DNA from 3 places in the Nostoc sp. CALU 1950 genome. Region 3 is predicted to be linked to each of the others. Evidence: riboswitches for the same ligand, from Rfam matches in the RefSeq annotation. Region 3 holds a riboswitch; each other region holds the start of a gene.
What was found. Region 3 has a riboswitch for cyclic di-AMP ahead of ABF638_RS05410 (glycosyltransferase). Riboswitches for the same ligand answer to the same signal wherever they lie in the genome.

Region 1: another riboswitch for cyclic di-AMP. It lies ahead of ABF638_RS35175 (universal stress protein); the one in region 3 lies ahead of ABF638_RS05410 (glycosyltransferase).
Region 2: another riboswitch for cyclic di-AMP. It lies ahead of ntrB (nitrate ABC transporter permease); the one in region 3 lies ahead of ABF638_RS05410 (glycosyltransferase).

The regions. Positions count from the first base shown of each region.
Region 1 covers NZ_JBDNJQ010000237.1:1,208-4,925, forward strand. Annotated here, with positions in the region: gene ABF638_RS35170 (ArsB/NhaD family transporter) at 1-888, opposite strand, end outside; gene ABF638_RS35175 (universal stress protein) at 1,003-1,623, opposite strand; cyclic di-AMP (ydaO/yuaA leader) riboswitch at 1,785-2,007, opposite strand; gene ABF638_RS35180 (ABC transporter ATP-binding protein) at 2,025-2,861, opposite strand; gene ABF638_RS35185 (ABC transporter substrate-binding protein) at 3,016-3,718, opposite strand, start outside.
Region 2 covers NZ_JBDNJQ010000237.1:5,013-8,730, forward strand. Annotated here, with positions in the region: gene ABF638_RS35185 (ABC transporter substrate-binding protein) at 1-653, opposite strand, end outside; gene ntrB (nitrate ABC transporter permease) at 806-1,657, opposite strand; cyclic di-AMP (ydaO/yuaA leader) riboswitch at 1,755-1,976, opposite strand; gene ABF638_RS35195 (sensor histidine kinase) at 2,415-3,605, shown strand.
Region 3 covers NZ_JBDNJQ010000011.1:14,864-33,556, reverse strand. Annotated here, with positions in the region: gene ABF638_RS05455 (beta-ketoacyl synthase N-terminal-like domain-containing protein) at 1-1,391, opposite strand, end outside; gene ABF638_RS05450 (aspartyl/asparaginyl beta-hydroxylase domain-containing protein) at 1,511-2,359, opposite strand; gene ABF638_RS05445 (amino acid adenylation domain-containing protein) at 2,474-8,890, opposite strand; gene ABF638_RS05440 (MbtH family protein) at 9,728-9,949, opposite strand; gene ABF638_RS05435 (VOC family protein) at 10,017-10,736, opposite strand; gene ABF638_RS05430 (DUF3102 domain-containing protein) at 11,463-12,440, shown strand; gene ABF638_RS05425 (amino acid ABC transporter substrate-binding protein) at 12,516-13,421, opposite strand; gene argC (N-acetyl-gamma-glutamyl-phosphate reductase) at 13,754-14,743, shown strand; gene ABF638_RS05415 (DUF1350 family protein) at 14,962-15,960, opposite strand; cyclic di-AMP (ydaO/yuaA leader) riboswitch at 16,467-16,665, shown strand; gene ABF638_RS05410 (glycosyltransferase) at 16,826-18,097, shown strand; gene ABF638_RS05405 (TonB-dependent receptor) at 18,208-18,693, opposite strand, start outside.

The sequences.
Region 1 (3,718 bases), on a different contig from region 3:
TCCTCCAATTAGCACAAAAATACTCATAAAAAATATCAATGTACTCCAGTCTACATCCCGCAAAATGTTGTTAACTGAATCGATTTTGCTATGGTGAGATAAAAGCAAAGCTAAAGCTGCTCCTAACAAAGCTGCGGCAGCAGGTGAAATCGGAACTGGTAGAGATTCTCCGATGACAAAAAATAGCAGGACGAAAAATACAATAACTGCACCGAAGCTTAAAGCACGTGGATGATTTATTTGTGGGTGTGGCAGTTCTTCAAGATTATCTAACTGTGTATTCCAAATTTTACGGAATAAAAATGGCAGTGTTGCAATCACTATGACAATGGCAATCACTCCTCCTAAACTCAATTTCAATAAATAATCTGTAAAGCTGATATTCACAGCATCACCGACAATAAATGTAGCAGGATCACCAACTAAAGTTAGCAGTCCGGCACTATTAGCAACAAACACCATTAAAATCAACAATGGGACAAAATTTATCCCAATTTCCTCCGCCATTGGTGGAATTAAAGGTGCTAGCAACATTACTGTTGTGGCATTTGGTAAGACTGCACAAATAGGTGTCACAATAGCGACAATACCAAGTAATAGACGTTTGCCTTGTCCTTTAGCTAGGAGTACTATTTGAGTAGCTAAATAATCAAATATCTTGGTAGGCTCAAAAGCCCGTACTAACACCATAACTCCAAAGAATAAACCGAGTGTTCCATGACTTTTGCCGATGTAACCAACAGCTTCTTGTAAAGTCATGACGTTACTAAAAACTAACAATAATGCTCCCAGTAATGCTGCAATAGTGAGATGTACCCATTCCGTCATTACTAAAACAATGACGCTTATAAACGTAATCACACTAAGGATTGCTTGCCAGTTTTCCACACCCTAACCTCTCGAAGTTTACTTGGTTGAATAGTAGCGAAAAAAGCCACCTATTTATAGGTGACTTATCTGTGATTAAAATTGGATAAAAATTACTGAAATTTGAAATATCGATTATTCATCAATACAACTGGGAATACCCAAAACGGCGCAGGGAAAATTAGAGCCTAGTGCCTCAATCATCGGATGATTCGCGGAGTTGCAACCTAAAAACAGAATATCGGCATTTTCTGATTCAACAACTTTGGCAAGTTCTGTAGAAATGCAGCCAAAGCGCAAATGAGATTTGAAGCAACCCTGCCATTCTTCAGCTAGACTTCGAGCTTGCCAGAGAATTATATCTGCTTGTTGTAGGGGAGTTACTACTGTCTGCAATTTGGGTTGAGTTAATACCAGTGTGACAGACTTTGATACTTCACTAACTTGACATTCCAATGAAGGCTGTTGTTGTGGAAAGCTCAAGATATTTGGATACTGGCTGCTTTGATTATCTTCTAATACATAAACAGCTTGAACTGTAACTTCTGCATTGGTGGCTAAACGGGTTTGATGGGCAATCCAAAAGGCAATATCTAATGCCGTATGACTTTTGGGAGATCCATCATAAGCAACAATTAAATTAACTGCTTTTGAGCTTTGAGGTTTGTTATAAAAAGGTTTCTTTGGTTCTGGCAGCAGTACCATTTGTTCAATTAAGTCATCTCGACCTGTGGCACTTTGTAGACGTGCTAACATTGGCTTGATTTGCACAGCTTTACTTCTCCCAATGAAATGAATTAGCAATGAGAAGCAGGGGGACAAATTTTGGATTTTGGATTTTAGATTGAGTAACGATAACCAAAATCTCAATTCAGTCAAGGAAACCCCAATAATAACTGTATTACAGCCAAAGTCTTGGGGGTTCCTTCCATTGCCTACGGAGTTAGCTGACGGGCTAAGACTGGAAGGTGTCTCTCTCTTAGGAGTGCTGTTAGCGCAAGCGGGGCGTTTAGCCCGTGGTGAGTCCTGAGTGAAAACTTCTGACTCTTAAATTGCCGCTCTCTGCAAGATTAGCCCCAAACATTGGTTCCTCCGTTCCAAATCCAGCTTTCATGAATTTGAATTAGGCTACCCACTAAAAAAAATGATAATCTAATTTACTCGTCTTGGGCAAAATATCGATCAAGGAAATTTAGGGCGTGGTTGCGGAGTTCAAAATATTCTTTTGAGTTTCGCATGGCGGCGCGATCGCGTGGATGCTCAAAAGGAACTTCTAAAATCTCCCCGATATTAGCAGCTGGGCCATTGGTCATCAAGACGATGCGATCGGACATATAAATTGCTTCGTCTACATCGTGGGTAATCATCATCACTGCTTGACGATTATTTTCCCAAATATCCAATACCTGCCGCTGCAATTTGCCACGAGTTAGCGCATCTAGTGCCCCAAAAGGTTCATCCATCAGCAACATTTTAGGACGAATTGCTAAAGCTCTGGCAATACCTACTCGTTGTTTCATACCTCCAGAGATTTCATCAGGATATTTGTCAGCCGCCGCCGTCAAGTTTACCATTGCCAAGTGCTGATTTACAATGCTAATTTTCTCAGCCCGATTAGCATTTTTTAGCACTTCATCCACAGCTAAACGGATATTTTCTCGTACTGTTAACCAAGGTAACAGCGAATAGTTCTGAAATACCATCATCCGCTCGGCTCCTGGCTGACGAATTTCTTTTCCATCTAGCCGGACTGAGCCGGAAGTTGCTTTTTCTAAACCAGCTACTATCTTGAGTAGAGTTGATTTTCCACAACCTGAGTGACCAATTACAGAAATATATTCATCTTCACCAATTGTCAGATTAACTCCATCTAAAACGACAAAGTTCTCTTGATCAGGTGTCGGATAAGACTTGACTAAATTTTCAATTTCTAAAAATCCAGTGCGGGGAAGAACTTCGGTCTGGGTATTAATAGGTAATGAGGTATATTCCATTATCAAATGCTCCCGAAATAATCTAGTCATCAAACAACTTTGGATTTTAGATTTGCAATTTTAGATTATCTTTCGCCCACAACAAGCAAGGCGTGAATCGAAGAACTACAATCCAAAATCTAAAATTGCCACAGCCAATATTTGAACTTGGAATTTAAGACATGAAAAAGCTAGTGGGAGCATTAGCCCTGATCGCAAAACTATTTAGATAACCCACCGGATCGCTGGGATCGAAGGCTTTCTTATCTATAAATACTTCTGGTGGTTCGACCTTGTAATCATCCTTGGGACATTCAATGCCCATTTCAGATGCTATCTCCCGATATAAATCTGTTCTCCAGCCATCTTCGGCTAGTTTTTCGGCATTTTTGGGAAATTCCTTAATTTGTCCCCATCGGGCTGCTTGTGTCATTAACCAGATACTTCTGGATCTCCACAAGAATGTCGAGTGTTCTCCTGGCTGCTTGGGAAGGTTGTCAGGAATATCGAAGAAAATCGTGGTGTCATCGGCTTGGATGGTGCGGTCTTTGCCGTCAAAGCCGCCGTAATTATAGTTGCCCAGAATTCCGGGACTTGTAAATTTGGCAATTGGAGCATCTTGATTTTTGGGTTTAGCACCTGTAAAGGAACGGTCTGTAAGTAGTTCGGCTACTTCTTGGCGGTTTTCTACTTTGCTGCAATACTGACAGGCTTCAATCATCGCCTTGACTAAAGAACGATAGGTTTTGGGATATTTTTCGATGAAAGATTGCATTACTCCCAACAAACGATCTGGGTGTCCCAACCAGACTTCTTTACCTTGTGCGAAGGTAAAGCCGATGTTTTCATTACCTGTTATTGCTCGTGTATTCCAGGGT
Region 2 (3,718 bases), on a different contig from region 3:
AGCGGATCAACACCTGCGGCGGCAGATAAGTAACGGATAAAGTATTCGTAAATCGCGGAACTTAATACTACCGCCCAGACTTTGTTTTCTGACGGCTGCTTCTCAAAGAAACCCCGGAAATCGCGCCCAAAGGCTTCCAAAGCGCCATCGCCATATTGTTCTTGATATTCGTACCACGGGCGTAGCCCAAAATCCCACATGGCTTTGTTCATTGTCATGGCGTTACCGTGGCTGTGAATGGTCATGGCTGCACACAAGGAGGCTTGGCGTGCGCCTTCAGCACCAATTCTGGCGTTGGTAACTGCACCAGATACTATGGGCGAAGCATCCAGGCGACCAAAAATTAAACCATCGCGGGAATTAGCCCAACTAGCTTCGCGGTTAAGTGTGACATTCAAACCATATTTGCGGAAGAAACCTTTTTTCCAGGCGATCGCAAATGGCGCACAATCATTAACGGGAACGTAACCAATGGTGAGATCAGATTTTTCTAGGTCTTGCCATCTAACTACTGGTTGTACAGCTAAGGCTTCTTCAGTTAGTCCTTTGGCTGATCTATCTCCTGAAATTCCACAGGAGGACAATGCTATTCCGGTTGTGGTTACTCCGATTCCTTTAATAAAATCTCGTCGAGTCCAGTTATTATCACCCATTTTTGTAGCTCCATTGGTGGATCAATTTTGGATTTTAGATTTTGGATTTTAGATTTGTTTGATTAGACGCTGCGCGAACAGATATTATTAAATTTTGGATTTTCAATTCTTCAATCCAAAATCTAAAATTTAAAATCTAAAATTCCCTTTAGTTAGTTGGAAGTTCTAGGGCGATGGGTTACTAATTCTTGGATTTTGTCCACGGCGTAATCTAGGATTAACCCAGTTAAGCCAATTATCAACACAGCTAAAAAGACTGAACTCAGGTTTAAACGACTCCATTCATCCCAGACAAAAAAGCCGATACCAACACCACCTGTAAGCATTTCCACGGCAACAATTACTAGCCAAGCTATGCCTAAACTAATTCGCAAACCTGTAAAAATATACGGCAAACTTGCAGGCCAAATGATTTTTGTAATTCGTCGCCAACGTGGCATTTCCAGCACTCGTGCCACATCTAAATAATCTTTGGGAACGCTAGAAACTCCTAATGCGGTATTAATAATTGTCGGCCATAAGGAGGTAATAAAGATGACAAAAATGGCGGAAGGATCTGCTAAGTTGAAAATTGCTAAGGCGATGGGTAGCCAAGCTAGGGGCGATACGGGTTTAAAAATTTGAATTATCGGATTAAGTGCTAGCATTGCCGGTCTGGACATTCCAATTAGAAACCCCAAAGGAATCGCTACTACAGCACCTAACAAAAAGCCTATTAATACCCGACGCAGACTTGCTATCAACAACCAACCAATTCCTAAGTTGCCTGGGCCTCTTTGGTAGAAGGGATTTAAGATGTAGTCTAAATTAGCGATTAGCGCTTCTGGTGGAGTGGGCATCAATTGATGGTTGGCAAGTGCAATAATCCACCACAGCACAATTATTCCCAAGAAGCCCAATACTGGTAAAAAGAAGACATCTCTAAGGATTACAGGTTTGGTCTTTTTCCAAACAGCTTGCCCAGCGATCGCGGCGATCGCTGCTAAATTTAGTTGAAATATCATTGACGACCTCAACAGATTTAAGTGCAGGTACAAAAAGTCTGAGCAGTACCAGCCCTGGACACTGATGAGATTGGAACATTATAAAAATGCCGTCTCTTCAGTCTCCTCTCAATGCCTACGAAGTTAGCTGACGGGCTAGGGCTGAGAGATGCCCTTCTTTTAAGAGTGCTGAGTGCTGAGTTCCGAGTGCTGAGTTGAATTTATAAACTCTTCACTTTTAACTCTCAACTCCTCACTTTCTATAAGATTCGCCCCACAATTTGGTTCCTCCGCTCCAACGTCACGCACTGTGATGCGTTGGATTAGGCTGACTTACTCGAATAGATACTAGATTATGGAAATTATAACATCGATATGTAGAACATAACATTAATACTTTAGTAACTACATCTGTTTTATGATAAATGTTGTTTATTTTAATACTGAAGTTAAGTACATACATTGGCTTTTCGGTAATCAAGAAAATCTCTAATTTTGGTTATGTTGTGAGTGAACTCCTTACACAGAAAGCGAAACAATTTAATTAAGTCAAGTATCAAGCCTGTTAACTGCTAGAGTTTTATTGTGAACTTCAAGATATAAATTATACTGCACAAATTTTATCTACGGTTAGTTAATCTAACCAACGAAAAAATGTGTAAAATCTATTTCTTTTGGTAGGTGAAACATATCGATTTTTTGGTAAACAGCCATTTCACTCGCTAAACTATTTGGATATGGAAGTTTACTCATCTATCTCCTAGCTGAATTTAACATAATGGATTTTAGTCAAGTACTGGCTGAAAAAACGGATACCATCCTCAAAAAATGGATTGCAGCGGTTCGTAAGGATAGACGCATTGAAAGTGCTGATGAACTATCTTATACAGCAGTAAAGGATCACGTCCCTGATCTTTTGAAAGCAATGGTGACAGTTCTTTCAAAATCTCAGGATAATGATATTCGGTCAATGGTTATTGCCAGTTTTCAGCATGGAGCGATTCGAGCCGAACAAGGCTTTGATCCAGCAGAAATTGCCAGAGAATATCATCTGCTGCGAACAGTAATATTTGATGCTATACAAGCAGATTTATTGAAGGGAACCCCATCAGAGATAATTCGTTCCATGCGTTTGATTGATGCGATTGTAGATGAAGCGATCGCTCAATGTTTCAAGAGTTATGTTGAGCAACGCTTGCGGGAATTACACCGGTTGCAAGCATCACTAACGCTCCATAATGAGGAACTCACGCGATTAATTAGCGCTAATCAAGAGTATCTTTCCCAATTAGCCCACGAATTAAAACATCCCCTCACTTCCATTATTGGCTACTCGGATCTGTTTTTACGCCAACAACGACGCAAGACTGATATAAAAGACAACTTTACCAATTTAGAACATATTGAGCGAGTACTACGCAATGGTAGACAGTTACTTCATCTGATTAATGATGTACTAGAACTTTCGCGCTATGAAGCGGGGCAGATAAAAATCCAATTAGCGCCTACGGATGTAAGTGAATTAATTGGTAATGTGTGTGAAATGTTAGAACCTTTAGCTGCGGGAAAAAATTTACAAATTGTGGTGGATTGCGATCGCGCTCCCGAAAAGGTAATGGCAGATTCTTTCCAACTGCAACAGATTATCACAAATCTTATTAGTAATGCGATTCGTTATACAGAGTCGGGGACTGTAATTATAATGTGTCAGGTGTTGGAGAACCAGAGATGGGCGATCGCCGTTTCTGATACAGGAATTGGTATTGCACCAGAAAACCAAGACCAAATATTTGAACCCTATTTTCGTGTAAGTGCTAGCGATCGCCCCTATCTTCCCGATAGTACTGGGTTGGGGTTAGCGATCGTATCGCGGTTGGTAAAATTATTGCAAGGTCAAATTAACCTAGCCTCGCAGGTAGGCGTTGGTTCTACTTTCACTGTTATTTTTCCCTTGGAAATGGAATTTTAAAAGTATTGGGCAATTGGAAATCACGACTACACTAGCATTGTCCACCTCCGTGGACTAATACAAAATCAAGGGTTTTGTCTGTATAGCCGCGATTTCTAATCGCCGGGGCTTTA
Region 3 (18,693 bases):
TCTAAAGCTGAGTCAGTTTTGGCAGAAAGTACTAACAACTGCCAGGGACGAGAAAGGCTAGACGGTTCCAGCACTGGTGCTTCTTCTAGAATGACATGAGCATTAGTCCCACCAATACCCAAGGAACTCACACCAGCACGACGAGGAACACCATTCGTTTTCCACTCTGTCAATTTTGTATTGACGTAAAAGGGACTATTTGCAAAATCAATCTGGGGATTGGGCTGCTCAAAATTCAAACTTGGTGGAATTAACTGATGTTTGAGAGCCAAAACAGTCTTAATCAGCCCTGTTACGCCGGCAGCTGTATCTAGATGGCCGATATTTGTTTTAACTGAACCAATAGCACAGAAGCCTTTCTTCTCAGTGCTGTTACGAAAAACCTGGGAGAGTGCGGCAATTTCAATGGGATCGCCTAAAGGTGTGCCAGTACCATGCGCTTCAATATAGCTGATTGTCTCAGGCTCAACACCCGCCAGCATCATCGCTTCAGCAATAACTTCTGCTTGACCATCCACACTAGGCGCTGTATAACCAATTTTCAGCGAACCATCGTTATTGACTGCTGAACCTTTAATAACAGCATGAATACAGTCACCATCAGCCAAGGCATCTTCTAATCGCTTCAAAACCACAATACCCACACCATTGCCGATCGCAGTTCCCTGTGCTTTAGCATCAAAGGCGCGACAGTGACCGTCAGGTGATAAAATCCCCCCTTCTTCATACAAATAGCCTGTTTTTTGGAGAATATTAATCGATACTCCCCCCGCTAAAGCCATATCGCATTGGTAATTTAATAGACTTTGGCAAGCTAGAGAAATAGCTACTAAGGAAGTAGAACAAGCAGTTTGTACTGTTAGACTTGGGCCTGTGAGATTTAATTTATAAGAAACACGGGTAGCGAGGAAATCTTTATCGTTGCCGATTCCCTTTTGGAAGCTACTAGCCGAACCAGCGCAATCGCTATTTAAGTTAAGTGATAAATAATTATTTGAACTAGAACCAGCATAAACTCCAACCCGATTTTCACAACGTTGGGAGTCATGGCCAGCATTTTCTAATGCTTCCCATGCATTTTCCAAAAATAAACGATGCTGTGGGTCTGTAATTTCTGCTTCTTTATGGTTAAATCCGAAGAATGAACTATCAAATAAATCTATATTTTCTAATATAGCAAGACGTTTCACATATTGAGAATTACTTAGTAATTCTGGATCAGTTCCAGAGGCGATTAATTCTGCATCTGTAAAAGTAGATATTGATTCTACTCCAGAGCGTAAATTCTCCCAAAATTCTTCAATATTATTAGCACCGGGGAAACTTCCCGACATCCCAATAATTGCGATCGCTTGTATTGAATCGTATGCTTCTGTACTATTGATTAACATTCTCTTAGTTTATTTTTGTAGAAAACTGTAAAATGAGCTATTTATAAATCATTTGCTAGCTTTACATTTCGTTATATAGATTGAGTTTTTAACGCCAACTTACTTACACCTAATATTATTTAATAGCCAAGAAAGACTTTACCCAAAAACCACAATAAAAATTTTTCAAATCTTGTCAATTCTGGGTGGTATAAATCCAATAACAAAACCACTCTTTCTTTATCACTTTTATTCCATGCTTCATGTTCAAAACTATGATCGAAAAATAAAGTTTGCCCTTCAGTCCAACTCCGCGTTTCACTTCCGACCCTAATGCCACAATTTTCTGGAATTATTAATCCCAATTGACAGGTAAGATCAATATTTGAAGCATCGTGATGTGGGGGTAAAGAAACTCCTGGTTTTAAAACTAGAAATACAACCTGCCCAAAAGGAATCACAAAAGATTCCAAATTAGACACAATTTTTACTGTTCTCGGAAATATAGAACGGGCTGCTTTAGTAAATTTACCTTCTTTCCATAACACAAATTCTCCCCAGTCATCTTCCTTAAGATCCGGATGTACGTCACTGAACTCGCATCTTGAAACTAAACTATGTTTATTCAAACGATTACTTGACCACTCATGTTCTATATCTTTCGCACCTTTTTCGAGCCTGTCGGATACAAATTTTAAAACGTGGTAATCACAACATTCATACCAAGGTTTAGAAGTGATGCCAAGATATAAAAGCTCGTTTGGTTTTTGATGCGGGTTACAATCTTCATTATTTATATCTATTAGTCCAAAATAAAATTTTATTGATTTTTCAAATCTAGAAATATTACTTTTAGGAAATAAGAAATTTAACATTGCCAATAGTGAAAAAAGTATTTTGAGTCTTCTATTATCAGACTCAGACAAAATCTGCTGACGTGGCAGAGATTGCTTATATTCTGGCAAAATTGAATCTTCTAGTATCGTCATTTTTATTTACCTCTATTGCAAAGTTGCTTTTTTCGACGTGATAGCTGTATTTTGGTTTTCTGCAAAGTTAAGAATTATCCTTAACTCTGTTTTTCACGAATTTCCAGTTAATTATTACTGGCGAATTTGCTTTTTTCGGTTAACAGATGCTTTTTGTTTTTCTGCTCTACCACGAATTTCTTTAAAAGAATCTTTTTGGCTTTGATCCTGAATTAAATAGTTAGCTAAAGAACTGATATTTGGGTATTTGAACAAATCAGTAATTAAGACATTTTTAGGAAAAAGTTGTTGCAGTTTACTTTGAACTTGGAGGGTAAGTAATGAATGACCACCTAAATCAAAGAAATTGTCATTCATTCCTACTGTTTCTAGGTGAAGAACTTCCTGCCAAATACTTGCAATTGTTTTCTCAACCTCGTTGCGAGGTGCAACATAAGCAAAGGCTAAATCTGAACTTAAATCCTTTGGTATTGGCAAAGACCGACGATCTAATTTACCATTTGGACTTGACGGTAAAGCGTTAAGCGCTATAAAGCTAGAAGGAACCATATATTCGGGTAAGTGTTCCTTTAAATAGTCTCTTAGGCTTTGGGCTAAGTTTCTTGGGTGAATACGTTGATTGCTCCCAAACTCAGAAAAAAGTCTCTCATAAAAAGGTGTTTGCTTGAATACTCTTTGATGGTGATAGGATTTGTGTTCAAATTCAGTTATTTCTCCATTCCTCTTAATTAATCGTCCTTTAATCTCGTAATCTGGGTTTAGATTGTTATCAGACAGTGTTCCTTTACAAAAAGCTTGAATTGTATCTCCTGCGGATACTTGAATGCCAGGATAAAACATCGGAAAGTAAACTGGTAACCAATTACATTCATGTTCGAGAATATCTATTATTTCTCCTTGAATAGTCTCCAAGCTTAACCATAGTAAAAAGCCATCTAATCTGGAATCTTTATTAATAGTAAAACTTATTTTATGACAGTATGCTGGTGTAACAAACTTTGTAAAATCTAAATTTTCAAAATTCTCTACATTGGATATGATATTTGATTGAGGAAATTTCTTAATACATAATCTCAAATCAAATGGATACCCAACTTCTTTAAAAACTTGCTCAGTATAGTATGCTGTTAGCTCAGTAAATCTTGGATTATCTAATAATTCATCAGGAAGACAAGCAGCAGCAATTTGAGTGTTACCTTTAAAGGGTATCATGACACCATCTTGTTTTAAAAATCTTCTAGCATCATTAAGAATTACTGCCACACCTTCAGAACCAGCTATTGTCCCCATGATTTCTGAGACACATACATCAGCCAACTCTGGTAAATTAACTTGGGTTGCATCTCCATAAAGTAAAGTTATTTTGTCTGACAAGCCTAAGTTATTGATATTAGCTTCTGCTTGACGATATGCTTCCTCACCCATCTCAATTGCATAGACTTTCTTAGCACCTGCTTCTACACAGAATCTCGACAATATCGCATCTTTTCCCGTACCAATTTCAACAACTACTTTATCTTTTACTAACTGATTTATAGCGACTTTATAACTATGATTCCTCAGATGATCATTGGTCATAGCGTAGTACAACAACTCGTCGTAGACTGGGTATTCTCCTACAGATGGCCATAGTTCTATTTGGTCTTTCTGTTGGTTGTCCTGTTGACTTAATAGGTTGCTCTGTCTTTTTTCAGGAACAATATAAGCTACCAAGCGCTTATTTCCAGACATATTTTCACTGTCCATAACCACACTCTCTTGCACTTCTGAGTGTTGATTCAACAATGCCTCAATTTCGCCTAGTTCGATGCGGAAGCCACGAATTTTTACTTGATAGTCAATACGCCCTAAAAACTCAATGTTTCCATCTAATCGGGAGCGAACTAAGTCGCCTGTCTGATAAAGACGCGCTCCTGGTTCTGTACTATAGGGATTTGGTATAAACTTTTCTGCTGTTAATTCCGGTCGGTTGCGGTAGCCTCTTGCTACACCCACACCTCCAATATAAAGTTCTCCTGGAACACCTATCGGAACCAATTCCAGAGATGAATCTAGTATATAGGTCTGAATGTTATTAATTGGTTTTCCAATCGGCAACTCACATCCTACAGTTTTAATATCTGTTACTGCCGATAAATCGCACACTGTCGCAGAAATTGTCGTTTCTGTAGGGCCGTAGCAATTAACGAGTCGCACTTGTTCCCCTACCTGTTGCTGCCATATTTTCAACCGAGAGGGTTCAGCTTTTTCGCCACCAATGAGAACTAATCGCACTGCTGCGGGTAGTACTAAATTTCCTATAGACAGTTCATCTGTTAGCTGATGCCAAAAGCTAGTGGGCAAGTCGAGTACTGTCAGTCCCAAGTTATTACATTGATACAGGAACTCCGATATGGAACTCAACATTTGATCAGTTCGTAGTATTAGGGTAGCGCCTTGCACCAAACACGAAAAGATTTCTTCGGCAGCTACATCAAAACTGATTGAAGTAAATTGTAGAATGCGATCGCTCGACTTCAATGCAAAGTCTATACATGCAGTATTAATATAAGTACTCAAGGAGCGATGCTGAATCATTACCCCTTTGGGTGTTCCCGTTGAACCAGATGTATAAATTAAATAGGCAAGGTTTTCAGGTTGTGTCTGATTAATCGGGTTCTCTTGGCTATTATCAGCAATGGTTTGCCAGTCTGTATCTAAGCAAATGGTTTGAGATTCATGTTCGGGGAGTATGTCCAATTGTACTGATGTAGTTAGTAAAACTGACACTTGGGCATCCTTTAACATCAAAGCGAGGCGTTCTTTTGGATAGGCCGGATCTAGAGGCACATACGCACCTCCGGCTTTGAGGATTGCCAACAGTCCGATCGCCATTTCTAAAGAGCGTTGTATACAAATACCAACTCGCACTTCTGGCCCAACTCCAAGGGCTTTTAGATAATGTGCTAGCTGATTCGCACGCTGGTTCAATTCTCTGTAAGTTAAATGCTGGTTTTGAAATACCACTGCGATCGCATTTGGTGTTCGCTCTACTTGTGCTTCAAACAGTTGATGAATGCATTGTTCGGAGGAATTTGGAATTGGAGATTGATTCCTACCAAGTTGTAGTAACTCCTGACAATCTGCCGCACTCAATAGTGGTAAGTTAGATAGCCGCGCTTGAGGATGAGCAGCAATGCCTGAGAGCAAATTCTGAAAATGCCTCAGCATTCGGCTGATGGTTGCAGTATCAAATAGGTCAGTATTGTAATAGAAGGATGCCGCCACTTCTTGCTCTGTAATTTCAATAGACAGGCTCAAATCAAACTGCGCTGTTTCTGTTTCTATTTTTAACAAGCTCAATGCCAAACCAGGTATTTCTGGTAACTGCGAGTAATCTTGGACATTGAACATGACTTGAAACAGCGGTGTCCGACTTGTATCTCGCTCTGGTTGCACTGCTTCTACCAGTTGATCAAAGGGCAAATCTTGGTGTGTGTAAGCCCCTAAAGCTACGTTTTTTACCCGCGTCAGCAACTCATCAAAAGTCGGGTTGCCGCTCATATCTGTACGTAGTACTAAGGTATTGACAAAAAAGCCAATTAACCGTTTAATTTCATCACGATTACGGTTGGCGACGGGTGTTCCGACAGCAATATCATCTTGTCCGGTATAACGATAGAGGAAAGTCTGAAATGTTGCCAGTAGCAACATGAATACAGTTACACCTTCTTGACGAGCGATCGCTTTGAGTTGGTCTAGCAGAGTTTTGGGCAACTCAATAGATTGTTGAGCGCCATGTGAGGTTTGCACCGCCGGTCTTGGTCGGTCAGTAGGTAGTTTTAATGCTGCTGGTATACCCTCAAGTTGTTGCTTCCAATAAGAGAGTTGGGTTTGCAGAACTTCCCCTTCTAACCATTGTCGCTGCCAGTGTGCAAAGTCTTTGTATTGAATAGAAATTTCCGCTAAAGGTGAAGCACTTCTGGTTAAGAATGCTTGGTAAAGTAATGCAATCTCTTGTAAAAAGACTTCAGTAGACCAGCCATCAGAGATGATGTGGTGCATCTCCAGCAAAAGAATATTCTCTTGCTCTGCTAGGCGCAAAAGTTTAGCACGTAATAATGGCCCGTGCGTTAGGTCAAAAGGTCGTTGACTTTCTTGAGTCAATAATTTTTGAACTGCAACATTGCTCTGTAATTCTATATTTATTACTGATAAAGATAATTTTAGGGAAGAAGCAATAATTTGTACTGGCTGTCCGTTGACTGTTGTAAATGTGGTTCTTAAAGTCTCATGTCGCCGGATAATCTCATTCAGACTTTGTTCTAGTAAAACAATGTCAAGCTGACCTTTGAGATTAACAGCTAAGGAAATATTGTAAGCTGGGTTGCCTGGTTCTAATCGGTCGAGGAACCATAGTCGCTGCTGGGCAAAAGATAGAGGATATACATCAGCTGGCTGAACTTGGCTAAGAGACTTTGAGGGGATGAAAGCTGCTGCTGTCATTTGAGCCAATATTTTGGTGATGAGCGATCGCGTACTCATCCCTTCAAAAAAGTCTGCTACGGATACTTCTACCTCTAAATCAACCTCAATCCTATTTTTCAACTCAAATACTTTTAAAGAATCAAGTCCCAGTGTGTTTAATGGTTCTTCAGTATTAATATCATCTATTGCAATTGAAAGTACTCCCGCCAAAAGTTCAATTAAATAAGATTCTAGAATCGGTTGACACTCCCTTGGGGAAAGCGCCAAAAGTTCAGAACGCTGTAATTGAGTTTCCTTTCTGGCAATATCACTAATCTTGAGAATGTCACTTTCAACTACATTCAGTTCACCATTTTCAAACTGAATGCGAGTTGCACGACGTTGAATCTTACCGCTAGAAGTTTTAGAAATACTACCCGGTTTAATTAAAACTACGCCATAAACTTGTACTTCATGTTCCTCGGTAATTGCTTGCCGAATTGCATTAACCACTTCTGCAAAATTTGGCTTGGCGCGAAACTCTAATTCTTGTACAACTACAAGCCTTTCTTCGTTGTTAACCTCTACTGTAAATGCTGCATTAGCACCGGAACGTAAGGATGAATGACTGCGTTCTACGGTTAATTCGATATCTTGCGGGTAAAGATTGCGACCGCGAATAATAATTAAATCTTTTGCTCTACCTGTAATGAAAAGCTCACCATTGTCCAAAAAGCCTAAGTCACCAGTCCGTAAAAACGGCCCCTCTTTTGTGTCTTTCAGATAGGCATGGAATGTTTGCTCTGTTTCTTCTTCCCGATTCCAGTAACCCTTACCAACACTCAGTCCAGATACCCAGATTTCGCCAACTTCATCTGATGAACAGCGAGTTAATATTTCAGGATTAACAATGACAATCTGCTGTTGAGGAATAGTTTCACCACAACTGACAAAGCTTTGAATATCTTGACTCTGGGCGGTTGCTTCAACTATTTGGTTCTCTGAAAGTGCAGATTTCTCTACAGTTTTTACTTGGGCTAAGGCTGTTTTGATCCCACCAGAAACTATTAAAGTTGCTTCCGCCATACCGTAACAGGGGTAGAATGCTTCCGGACGAAAGCCACACTCTGCAAAAGTGGTTGCAAATAGCTCAAGAGTATCTCGCCGGACTGGTTCAGCACCGTTAAACGCAACACTCCAACTACTCAAGTCAAGAGTTTCTTTTTGTTCTTGAGTAATCCTTTGAACACATAGTTCATAGGCAAAGTTGGGGCCACCACTCGTTGTACCTTTGTAGCGAGAAATTGCTTGCAACCAGCGGTAAGGTCTTTGCAGAAAAGATGCTGGCGACATTAAGATGCAAGGAAAAGCACCATATAAAGGTTGCAAAATCCCACCAATCAACCCCATATCATGGTAAGCAGGTAGCCAGGATACAAACTTGCTGCTGGGTGAATGTTCCATCATTTGGTAGGTTACAGCGGCATTGTGCAGCAGGTTGCCATGACTGAGCATGACTCCCTTTGGTGTGCCTGTAGAACCCGATGTGTATTGCAGAAAGGCTAAGGTATCCCCATTAATTGCTGGTTGTTGCCAAGAATCTTCTATACCCTGGGCGATGTTGTCAGTTGTCAGCCAGTGAAAATTTCCCTGTTTTGTTTGTGGTGTGAGTATTGATTGTAATGTGGGGAGCATTGCTGTTGTGGTGAGAGCAACACTGGCCTGTGCATCTATGCTAATAGCTTGTATTCTGGGCGTTTTACGTTGATTGCGAGGCGGATAAGCTGGAACTGCCACTACCCCAGCATATAGACAACCAAAAAATGCTATTAGGTAATCCAGTCCAGGAGGATACAGTAATATGGCACGTTCTCCACTCAAACCAAGAGCTTGGAGTTGAGCTGCTACAGCCCGACTGCGGCGATCCAATTCATGGTAAGTCAGTGTTAATTCCTGAGTCTCTCCATCTTCAAGGAAAGTAAAGGCTTGTGTGTGCGGCATGTTGCAGCTGCGATCGCGCAGAATATCAACGATAGTCGCACACTGAGAGGGAATTTGTTGAAAGTTATTGAGAATTTGGGTCATTATTACGCCTTGGTTGATCAGATGCAGGCAAACAATAGTGGCAAAATTAATATCACACTCACTCTTGGCTGAACAAGGGTTTGAGTCAGTTGTTGTAGGTATCTTAGTTTAAAAACCCACTTACCAAACCTTAAACAAACATACCTCTTTCTTGCTCACGGTGGTGTTTTTACAGAATTATCTAATTCTATTGGGAAAAATCTTGAACAGACCTGAATGCTGCTCTAGGTAAGACAGGGCGAAATCAGTAAGTCAGCCATGCAAGCTTTGATATTGCCATTTATTTTCATTTAGACTTTCTTACATTACTAGGAATTGTGGCATTTGGCAATCCTGTAATTAATAGCGAATAATTATCAATATTTGAAAGATGTGTCATTTTAGACTATTGTCAAAATATTCTATGACTTTTGATAGATGTCAACACCTGGAAACAGCCTGCGGCTTTCAACGAAGAGGCAGGAGGCAGGGAAGCAGGGGAAATTACCCCATGCTCCTGCTGTGGAATTAATGATCAATTATTTCCTCGACTTCTTCCGTTTTTTTCTTTTCTCCTCCTTAAATTACTTGACGAATACCCTTATGAGTTATGGTTTCGCCTTTATGAGCACGTTGTAGAAATTCCTCGCGGACGCTTTATGGAGTTGATGGTGCTGTCAAAGGGTAGAGCGCAGACGTCGCAATATCTATATCATGCAAAATTTGCATGTTCAGCCAATGTTTCATGAAAAACTCCACGCCCAATGCCCAAAGGCGGCAATTCCTCTCCACCCACAAGCTGTGTATACACCGTAGCCACCCACAAGGAGATAGAGTTTCCTGCCGACTTTCAATGAATTATGTTTGTTGTATGGCTTTTTCCATACTTTTGCGAAGGCTAAGAGGACGCATATCAGTCCACACTTGTTTGATGTATTCTAAGCATTCCTGTTTTAAACCACTTTTGCCAACTCCTCGCCAACCATAGGGAATTTCTCGGTATTCGGGCCAAATAGAATATTGTTCTTCTTCGTTGATTACAACTTGATAAATTGTGGTATCTTCTTCATTCTGACTCATGATTTTCTCCTAGTAAACAATTCAAAATTCAACAAATACACCTTTCTTGACTGAAAAAGCAGCGATGCTAAAATTTTAAAACTAGAGGAATGCCGATCGCTCGCGCATCTAATATATTCCTCTGCATATAATTATCAAAGTTCAACTGTAGACATGGGGAAGTTCCCTGCTCAACTTGCACTACTCCATTCTCTACTAGGAGTGCCAGAGGTTGAGTTAGAGGGTAAGTATGAGTAACAGTTACCTCTATTCCTGTCATTTTTCTCAGTCCTAGTGGATGAGACACAAACTGTTTTTGGAAGTTAGGAAAGTTTTTTAATAAAGTTGGTAAGGCGATCGCATCAGGAATGACAAAGCATAAAGGTTCAGTTTGGGTGACTAAATTATCACTGGAAAAACTTAATAATAGTTCTGTCTTTTGGGGTTGCAATCGCCGAAATTCCTCCTCAAACGAGGATGTGGCGCGAGACTGCTGGTGCAGAGCAATCCCAAATGGAGAGATTTGTGTTTGTTGCCAATGCGATCGCCCTAAAAGGTCTAGACCTGTGCGGACAGCATAGATTTCAGCGGCGACTTCATCCTCAACCCAAATGAACTCTAGATAAAAGTTCTCAAAAAAGAGAATCTGTGAGGCTGTACCTCGTTCCATCTGCTGTACAGCAGGACTGGCAAACATCAACCCTGCTTGCTCAAAGAACTCAACTTTAGGTGCATCCTCAACACAAATAAAAATGTGGTCAACTTCTAGCAAGGAATTATTTGTCGAAATTAGTAACTGAGTCTTCATGTAAAAATTCGCACCCTTGATATAAAAACACACAAATTCAATAATTCAGTTCAAACTCTGTCTACACAAGGTATTGTGATGATTTTTCTGATACACCTAAATCTGAATTTGCTGTTGAACTGGATAAGCGGCAGATGACTTTAGTAATCTTTGCTACCAGAAAACAGTACAATGTGCCAACTTAAATTTGTGTCTGAATCAATAAGAATGGTAATTTTTATTGATTCAGGCAAGCCTCCTGATAATGCAAAAACTATGCCAGCATTTTTACTAAATATTGAAATAATTAGTAATTATTCTCAGTTAACAAGTAAATGGGATTTTTTGTCAAGTCTTTAGTTGTTAGTTGTCAGCATGGGTATCTTGCTCCGGTTCCCTTCCTTTTGCAGGTTAAATCTTACCAGCTACCAGACACTCAGCTTTTGTGTGATATCAAGTCCGGTTAATCACTTATGATTACCGCATTTGTGCAAAAATCGGAAAAGCCTCTTTCCCCCTGCTCCCAGCCCCCAGCAAGAACTGCGTTCTAAATGAAAAGTCTTTAGCCGGACACAATATAAGTCTAATTTCCAGATTTTCCTGCTTTTAAAATAAAATGAATAAGATAGTGTACTTAGTGCAGGAAGTCTAGCTACAACTGAGTGAGATTATGCTCACAATTTTGTGTATGTTCTATCTGTAATCCAAAATAGCTGAGTTCTTCGCCAATGGATGTGGAAATTCACAATGGTAAAATCAAATCACAAGGATACAAAAGATACAATTATTACTCGTTTTGATTACGAACTTCTCACTCCAGAGCAGCGGACATTAGTTGAACAGCGGACAACAGAAATCCGAGAGCAGCTACGGCGGACTGCCCAAGACATTTGGGAGATTGGGCAACGATTGGCAGAAGTGCGTTCTAAACTGAAGCATGGGCAGTTTGATACTTGGTTGAAAGCAGAATTTGGTTGGAGCCGTCGAACAGCATACAACTTTATTAATGTGTATGAAACCTTTGGCAACCGTGCAAATCTTTCACAAATTGACATTGCTACCTCCGCTTTGTATCTACTTGCTGCACCCTCCACACCTCAAAAACTGCGGGAGCAGTATCTAGAAGAAGCGAAAACTGGTAGGCGCATCACTCACAAAGATTTAGTCCAAACTATTAAACATCAGCAACAAGAAAAAACTGATTCGACAACTACATTAGAAGAGGGAGTCAAGCCAGAAAATATTGTCATCTTACCAAAATCCATCCAAAAAGAGAATTATCCATCCCCAATTATTGAGGTTCCTGTCACTTATGTAGAGACATCACCTGAAGCTACTGTTAAGAGCCAATTTCGTTGGTGGCGTTTAGGACAGCAGCACCGATTATTTCATGGTGATACAGCTTCACCAGAGTTTTTTGCTAAAATCCCTCCAGTCACTTTAGCTGTTGCTGTGACTTCAGATGATTGGGATCATGATTGGCTGATTGAAGAAGCGGCAACATTGATCATTCTGCAACCTTCTGGCTTGCAAGCAAACACCCTTGAGCAGTTAGTTACCATGTTTTCGCAGCCAGGAGACTTAGTAGTATTTCCCTGGCTGCCTCAAGAAGATATGATCGCGATCGCTCATAATTTACAGCGACGAGTAATTGCTGGAGATCCATCACTGCAATTGTGCTATCGGGCAATTGTCGGATCAGGATTGAGTGCGGAAGAAGTTTGAAAATGGGGAATGGGGGATTATACCAGAATCTGGTACAAATAGTTAGCTAGATGATTTTGTGGGAAAACCATTATTTCACAGATCGCTTTTAGGAATTTCCTCACGAAATTCTATAACCAATTGCATAGTTTCCACTACCAAATCACGTAAATCCCGATTGAGCGCTACAGCGCCTTGAGACCCAAACCAACGGTCAAAAATAGTGACATATTTCTGATTACCATTGACAAATCCTTGCATGAACTTGACCAGAGAATAGTTGACTGTATCCAAGAATTTCGAGTTATTTTCTGGCACCATGCAAGCGATACCTTCTTGTGAATAGGGGCGAGGGGGTACGATCGCAAAAGCATCTGGATTTTTTTGCTGTTGCAGCCATCCCTCTAAAAGAATGCTATCGGACGAGAAACCATCAATAGTACCTTCTTGCAAAGCTGTGTATCCCTCTGCCCTAGTTTTAAAATACACCAATTTAGCTTGGGGTTGCACACGAGCGATCGCCTGCTCATTTGTGGTTCCTGCCAGCACACCAATTCGCTTACCAATAAGGGATTCAGAGGAACCTAGATTACTTCCTTTCTTAACTAATAATTGGGTTCCAGTCACACCGTAGCTAACAGAAAAGTCTACTTTTTTATCTCGCTTCCAGGTAAAACTACTAGCATCACACACAATATCAACTTGTTGATTAACTATTTTAGTAATCCGCTCAGAAGGGCTAAGACCAACTAGTTGCAGTTTAATTTTTTTATCTAAGTCTTTTTCTAATTTCTCTTTAATCAGAGTCAGCATATCTACAGAATAGCCATTTAACTTTCCTTGACTATCCACATAGGCAAAAGGTAGCGCATCTCTACTAGTACCAGCTGTTAATACCCCTGTTCTAGCTACTTTTTCCATCACAGTCTCAGCAGCTACCATATTAGGTATGAGCGTCGCAAATATGAGACTTAAAATAGGAATAGCAATTTTTTCATACATAAGCTTTAAGAATAGGTCGTTTTTTCAAAAATCAAATCTGATTTATATATCAAGCATCGAGAAGGTATCACTATCGAGTACATAGTAAGGTTATCTAGTAACTATTCTTTACATTAGTGCTTTTTCATCACTCTGTAGGATTTACGCAAAACTACATGAGGTAGAGGCAATACCCTGCGAGTTCGCTGAAAGCATTCTCGTAAGAGTAGCTACTAAGCGAACATGGGAGAGGTTCTTTTCCTGCCTTCTTCTCGTTGATTTTTTCAAAAATATAATCGGATTGCTATAGCTGTTTTAAAATACTATTTACATCTAAGGGTGCTGAAGGCATGATTACTAAACCCAAGATTTTCATTGATGGCGAATCAGGAACCACAGGCTTACAAATTTACTCACGTCTCAACCAACGGGATGATATCGAGTTAGTTAGCATTGAGGAATCTAAACGTAAAGATGCATCTGAGCGAGCTAAACTAATCAATGCCGTCGATGTTGTTATTCTCTGCCTACCTGATGATGCAGCCCTTGAAGCTGTTAGCTTGGTAACTAGTACTACGGTTAAGATCCTTGATGCTAGTACTGCCCATCGCACAGCTAAGAACTGGGTATATGGTTTCCCTGAACTAAATCCAGGACAGCGAGAGAAAATCGCCAGCGCCCAGTTTGTGAGCAATCCTGGCTGTTATCCTACAGGATTCTTGGCTTGTATCCGTCCGTTGATTGCCAAGGGACTCCTGAACAGCAATTTTCCCATCACCGTTAATGCAGTGTCAGGTTACTCTGGCGGTGGGAAGAATCTCATCAAACAGTACCATACCTTCCACGAGCAACAAGCCGGAGCAGAGTCACTCTATCCCTATGGGATCTATGGGTTGCGGTTTGGGCATAAGCACGTCAAAGAAATGCATTATTACTCAGGGTTAGCATCACCGCCGCTGTTCGTACCGGCAGTAGGGGATTTTGAGCAGGGGATGCTGGTACAAGTGCCTTTGCCGCTGGGAACTTTGGATAATCCACCATCAGGTGAAGTTATTCATCAAGCGATCGCTAACTACTACCAAAGTGAAAAATTTGTGCAGGTTGCTCCATACCAAGATTCTACTCTGCTGCGAGACGGAATATTTTTGGATGCGATGTCTACGACGGGCTACGCCTACGCAATCAAAAACACCAATATTGTTCAGGTTTTTGTATTCGCCAATGACACTACCAAAGAAGTGTTGCTAGTTGCTCGTCTTGACAACCTGGGTAAGGGCGCATCAGGAGCCGCCGTCCAAAACCTAAACATCATGCTCGGTTTTCCAGAAGAGTTGGGATTATGAAAAAGGCATAGGGAGTGGGGAGTAATGAGTGCTGAATGCTGAGTCATGAGTGCTGAGTGGGAAATCTCACTTTTTTACTCAGAACTCGGAACTGGCTCAACGCCCCACTAACGAAACTGTTTTCCCAATGCCCAATGCCCAATGCCCAATGCCCAATGCCCAATGCCCAATGCCCCATGCCCCATGCCCCATGCCCCATGCCCCATGCCCCATGCCCATTATGTTGATTTTTCTTGCAGTTTCTCAAGCAACTGAATAACACTATGCTCAAATCCTCTATTTCGCTCTTGAACTGATTCAATCAACGGTTTATTAAAAAGATTAATGACATAGTTACCTAATTGAATACCTAGAGGTCTTAAATGTCCACCTGCAAAACTTTTCCGAAAATCTTGAGGTGGCTTTTGCAGAATATTAGTAAACCATTCACAGGTTGATTTAGCAATATTGTCTGACTTGAAACAGACTAAACCCATGATATTAAATAGCCCACTATCCTTGATTAAATTCTGGGTTTCTTCAACAGTTGGTTTCACACCCCAACCCAAATTATCGATGATATCCGCTAAAAATTGAGGACGAATTGCACTCCCTGTGTCAGCAATAGCAGGTGCTAATAGGATAGAAACCTGCCCTTTAATAAAGACACTATTAAATTTGATATCCTTATGCACATAAGTATAAATTAAGTTTTTAACTTCAGCAGTTTTTCGCGTTAGTTCCTCAAAGAGAATGTTAATGTCTGCAACGACACTTTTTATCTGTGACTCATCGGAAGTATGAGACAGCAGATTACGAATAAACTGTTCTCTATGTTGAGGATTTGGAGGTAGAGCAGTAAATCCTTCTAACAAAGAGATATATTTACAACCAAGGCTATGTCCAATCCAAGAAAAGTTCTTATCATCTAGATAGGCTTCATAATCATATCCTGCAACACTTGCCATTTTTACAAGCTCTGGCAGAATTTCATACTGCTCTCTCATGAGAAAACCAGCTTCTACATAATGATTAAAAGTAAAATTAAAAGGCAGAAGGATAATTGTATATCCCTGCTCGAATAAACATTGAAGCAAATAGCGATAGAAAAGCATGGGGCCAAAAGTACCAAAGAAAGCCCCAGCAATAAATTGAATTACTCCTTTAGGCTGTGGATGTAGAGCAACCCAACTGTGAGAAACAGGTTTAAATCTCAGTTTCAAATTTGTATTTACCATAACTTAGCAATGAGTACATCTCATTTTGGTAGGTGTATACTTAATCTCCAAACTGAAGTTGCTGCTTTTCGGATACTTTAAGAGGATGTTTGAAAAGTATCGTTATTAACTCAAATGCCTCGAAACCTAATTCCCTAACTCCTTCCCTATGGGGAAATTGGGGTTTTCAAGCCTCTATCCTGCAAAGAAAGAGGTTTCGAGTATATTTGTTGACTTTCCAAATATCTCTAACCAGATTTTTTTGCACTAAAACTCTCAAGACTATTTCATTCCCAAAAATTAAAGAAAATGTAGCAGTGAATATCAGTAAGTTTATTGTTGAGAGCATCTTAAAAACTCAAATTTTCCCCTATGCCTTGATTCTCCAACGCTAGGCACAACGCGCTTTGAAGTGATTCCCAGCACTCTTTTTTTGTTCACACTGTTGACATAGTTGATGATGACACGTTATAAACTGTGAAGAAAAATAAATCAGTCTGCCTAATCCACTATATTCCCTGAAAAATTTTGTGAGTAAGGTTAAACCGGAGCGGAGGAACCAAGTTTGGGGCGTATTTTGAAGAAAGTTAGAGTTAAGAGTGAGGAGTTAAAAGTTACTAAATAGATGACTCATAATTCATAACTCACAACTTATAACTTTTTCAAGAAGGACATCTCTCAGTCCTAGCCCGTCAGCTAACTTCGTCGGCATTGAGAAGAGACTGAACGAGAAGCATTCTTACAAGTAATGCCTTGTTCTCGTCAGTGTCCTTTGGCTGGTAACTTTGTGGTTCGTTGTGCCTGCCCTCGGCCTTGAGAGAGGATAACAATATCTTGATTTCTGGCGTCTGAGGTAGGATTATTTGCCTTGAGGTGAAAATCAGCTATGTTCCAGAATAAGAAACATCGCATTGCTCTAATTTCTGTCGATGGCGACCCGGCTGTTGAAATCGGTCAAGAAGAAGCTGGGGGTCAAAATGTCTATGTGCGTCAAGTAGGTTATGCCCTAGCCCAGCAAGGTTGGCAAGTGGATATGTTCACTCGTCGTAGTAGTCCTGACCAAGCTGCGATCGCTCAACATAGCCTGAATTGTCGTACTATTCGGTTAAACGCTGGCCCAGCTGAGTTTATTGGGCGAGATAACTTGTTTAACCATTTACCTGAATTTATCGAAGAATTCCAGCGATTTCAGCAACGCCAAGGGTTCCATTACTCCCTAATTCATACCAATTACTGGTTGTCTTCTTGGGTTGGCATGGAATTGAAAAAGCAACAACCGCTGATTCAGGTGCATACTTACCACTCTTTAGGAGCGGTTAAATACAGAAGTATTGGTGATGTTCCCGTAATTGCAGCCCAGCGACTAGCTATAGAAAAAGCCTGTCTAGAAACTGTAGACTGCGTGGTTGCGACCAGTCCACAAGAACAGAAACACATGCGGATACTCGTTTCCAGCAAAGGGAACATTGAAATGATTCCCTGTGGTACCGATACTGATAAATTTGGGGAAATTCCGCGGTCTGCTGCACGGGAAAAGTTGGGAATTGCACCAGATGCCAAAATGGTTCTCTATGTTGGTCGGTTTGACCGACGCAAAGGTATTGAAACTTTAGTACGAGCTATTGGCAAGTCGAGTTTAAGGGGTGAGGCTAACCTCCAACTAGTGATTGGGGGTGGTAGTCGTCCAGGTCAGAGTGATGGAATTGAACGCGATCGCATCGCCAGCATTGTCACTGAACTCGGATTAGAAGATTGTACAACCTTTACCGGTCGCCTAGATGAAACTGTCCTTCCCTTCTACTACGCTGCTGCTGATGTCTGCGTAGTGCCCAGTCACTACGAACCTTTTGGTTTAGTTGCCATTGAGGCGATGGCGAGTAAAACTCCAGTCGTAGCTAGTAATGTCGGTGGGTTGCAGTTTACTGTTGTACCAGAGGTCACAGGTTTACTAGCGCCCGCCAAAGATGAAGTGGCTTTTGCTGCTGCCATAGACCGCATTCTGATCAACCCAGCTTGGCGAGACCAGTTAGGTGAAGCAGCAAGGCAACGGACAGAAATTGCTTTTAGTTGGTATAGTGTGGCATTCCGACTGACTCAGCTATACAGTCGTTTGCTGGCTCCAACTACACCCAATAACCGACCCCGGATTGCAGCTTAATTTTTACAGTTTTGAGCGCGGTAATATCGTCAAAGTAATTTGACCGCGCCCAAACAGTCAAACACAAACTACTCTTCTTACTGCTGCGCTATCCGCCAGTCACACAGAATTCAATTCTGAATTCTGGCTCCTGACTCCTGAATTCTATTTTTTAATTTCTCTACCAGAGTTTGCACCGTAGATTCTGGTTGCTGACGTGCTACAGGTTTTTGCTGTCCGAAACCATCAAACAATTCGTCAAGCTTGACCGTGAAGCCCAAATACGCCCCACCTGCGGAACGTGTCCCAGAAAAATCTCGGTCATCGACTTTACCAAAAACATATCCAGCAGAAAGGCGTAGATTAGGAGTAAGGTAGTAGCCTGTTTCTACCACAAAGCCTGTTTCGCTGTAGTTAGATTGACCAATCCAGCGAGCCTCACCAACTAAATCCCAGCTATATCCCAAACGATAAGTAGCTCGCAATTGTCCCAGATTCACCATACTTGTACCAACTAAATCGTTGGCTAAATAAGAAGTACTGTTACGCAAAGCATATTTACCGTAGAATTCCCATTGCCAGTTAGGGGCATAAATAGCTTCTAAAGCAAAGGTATG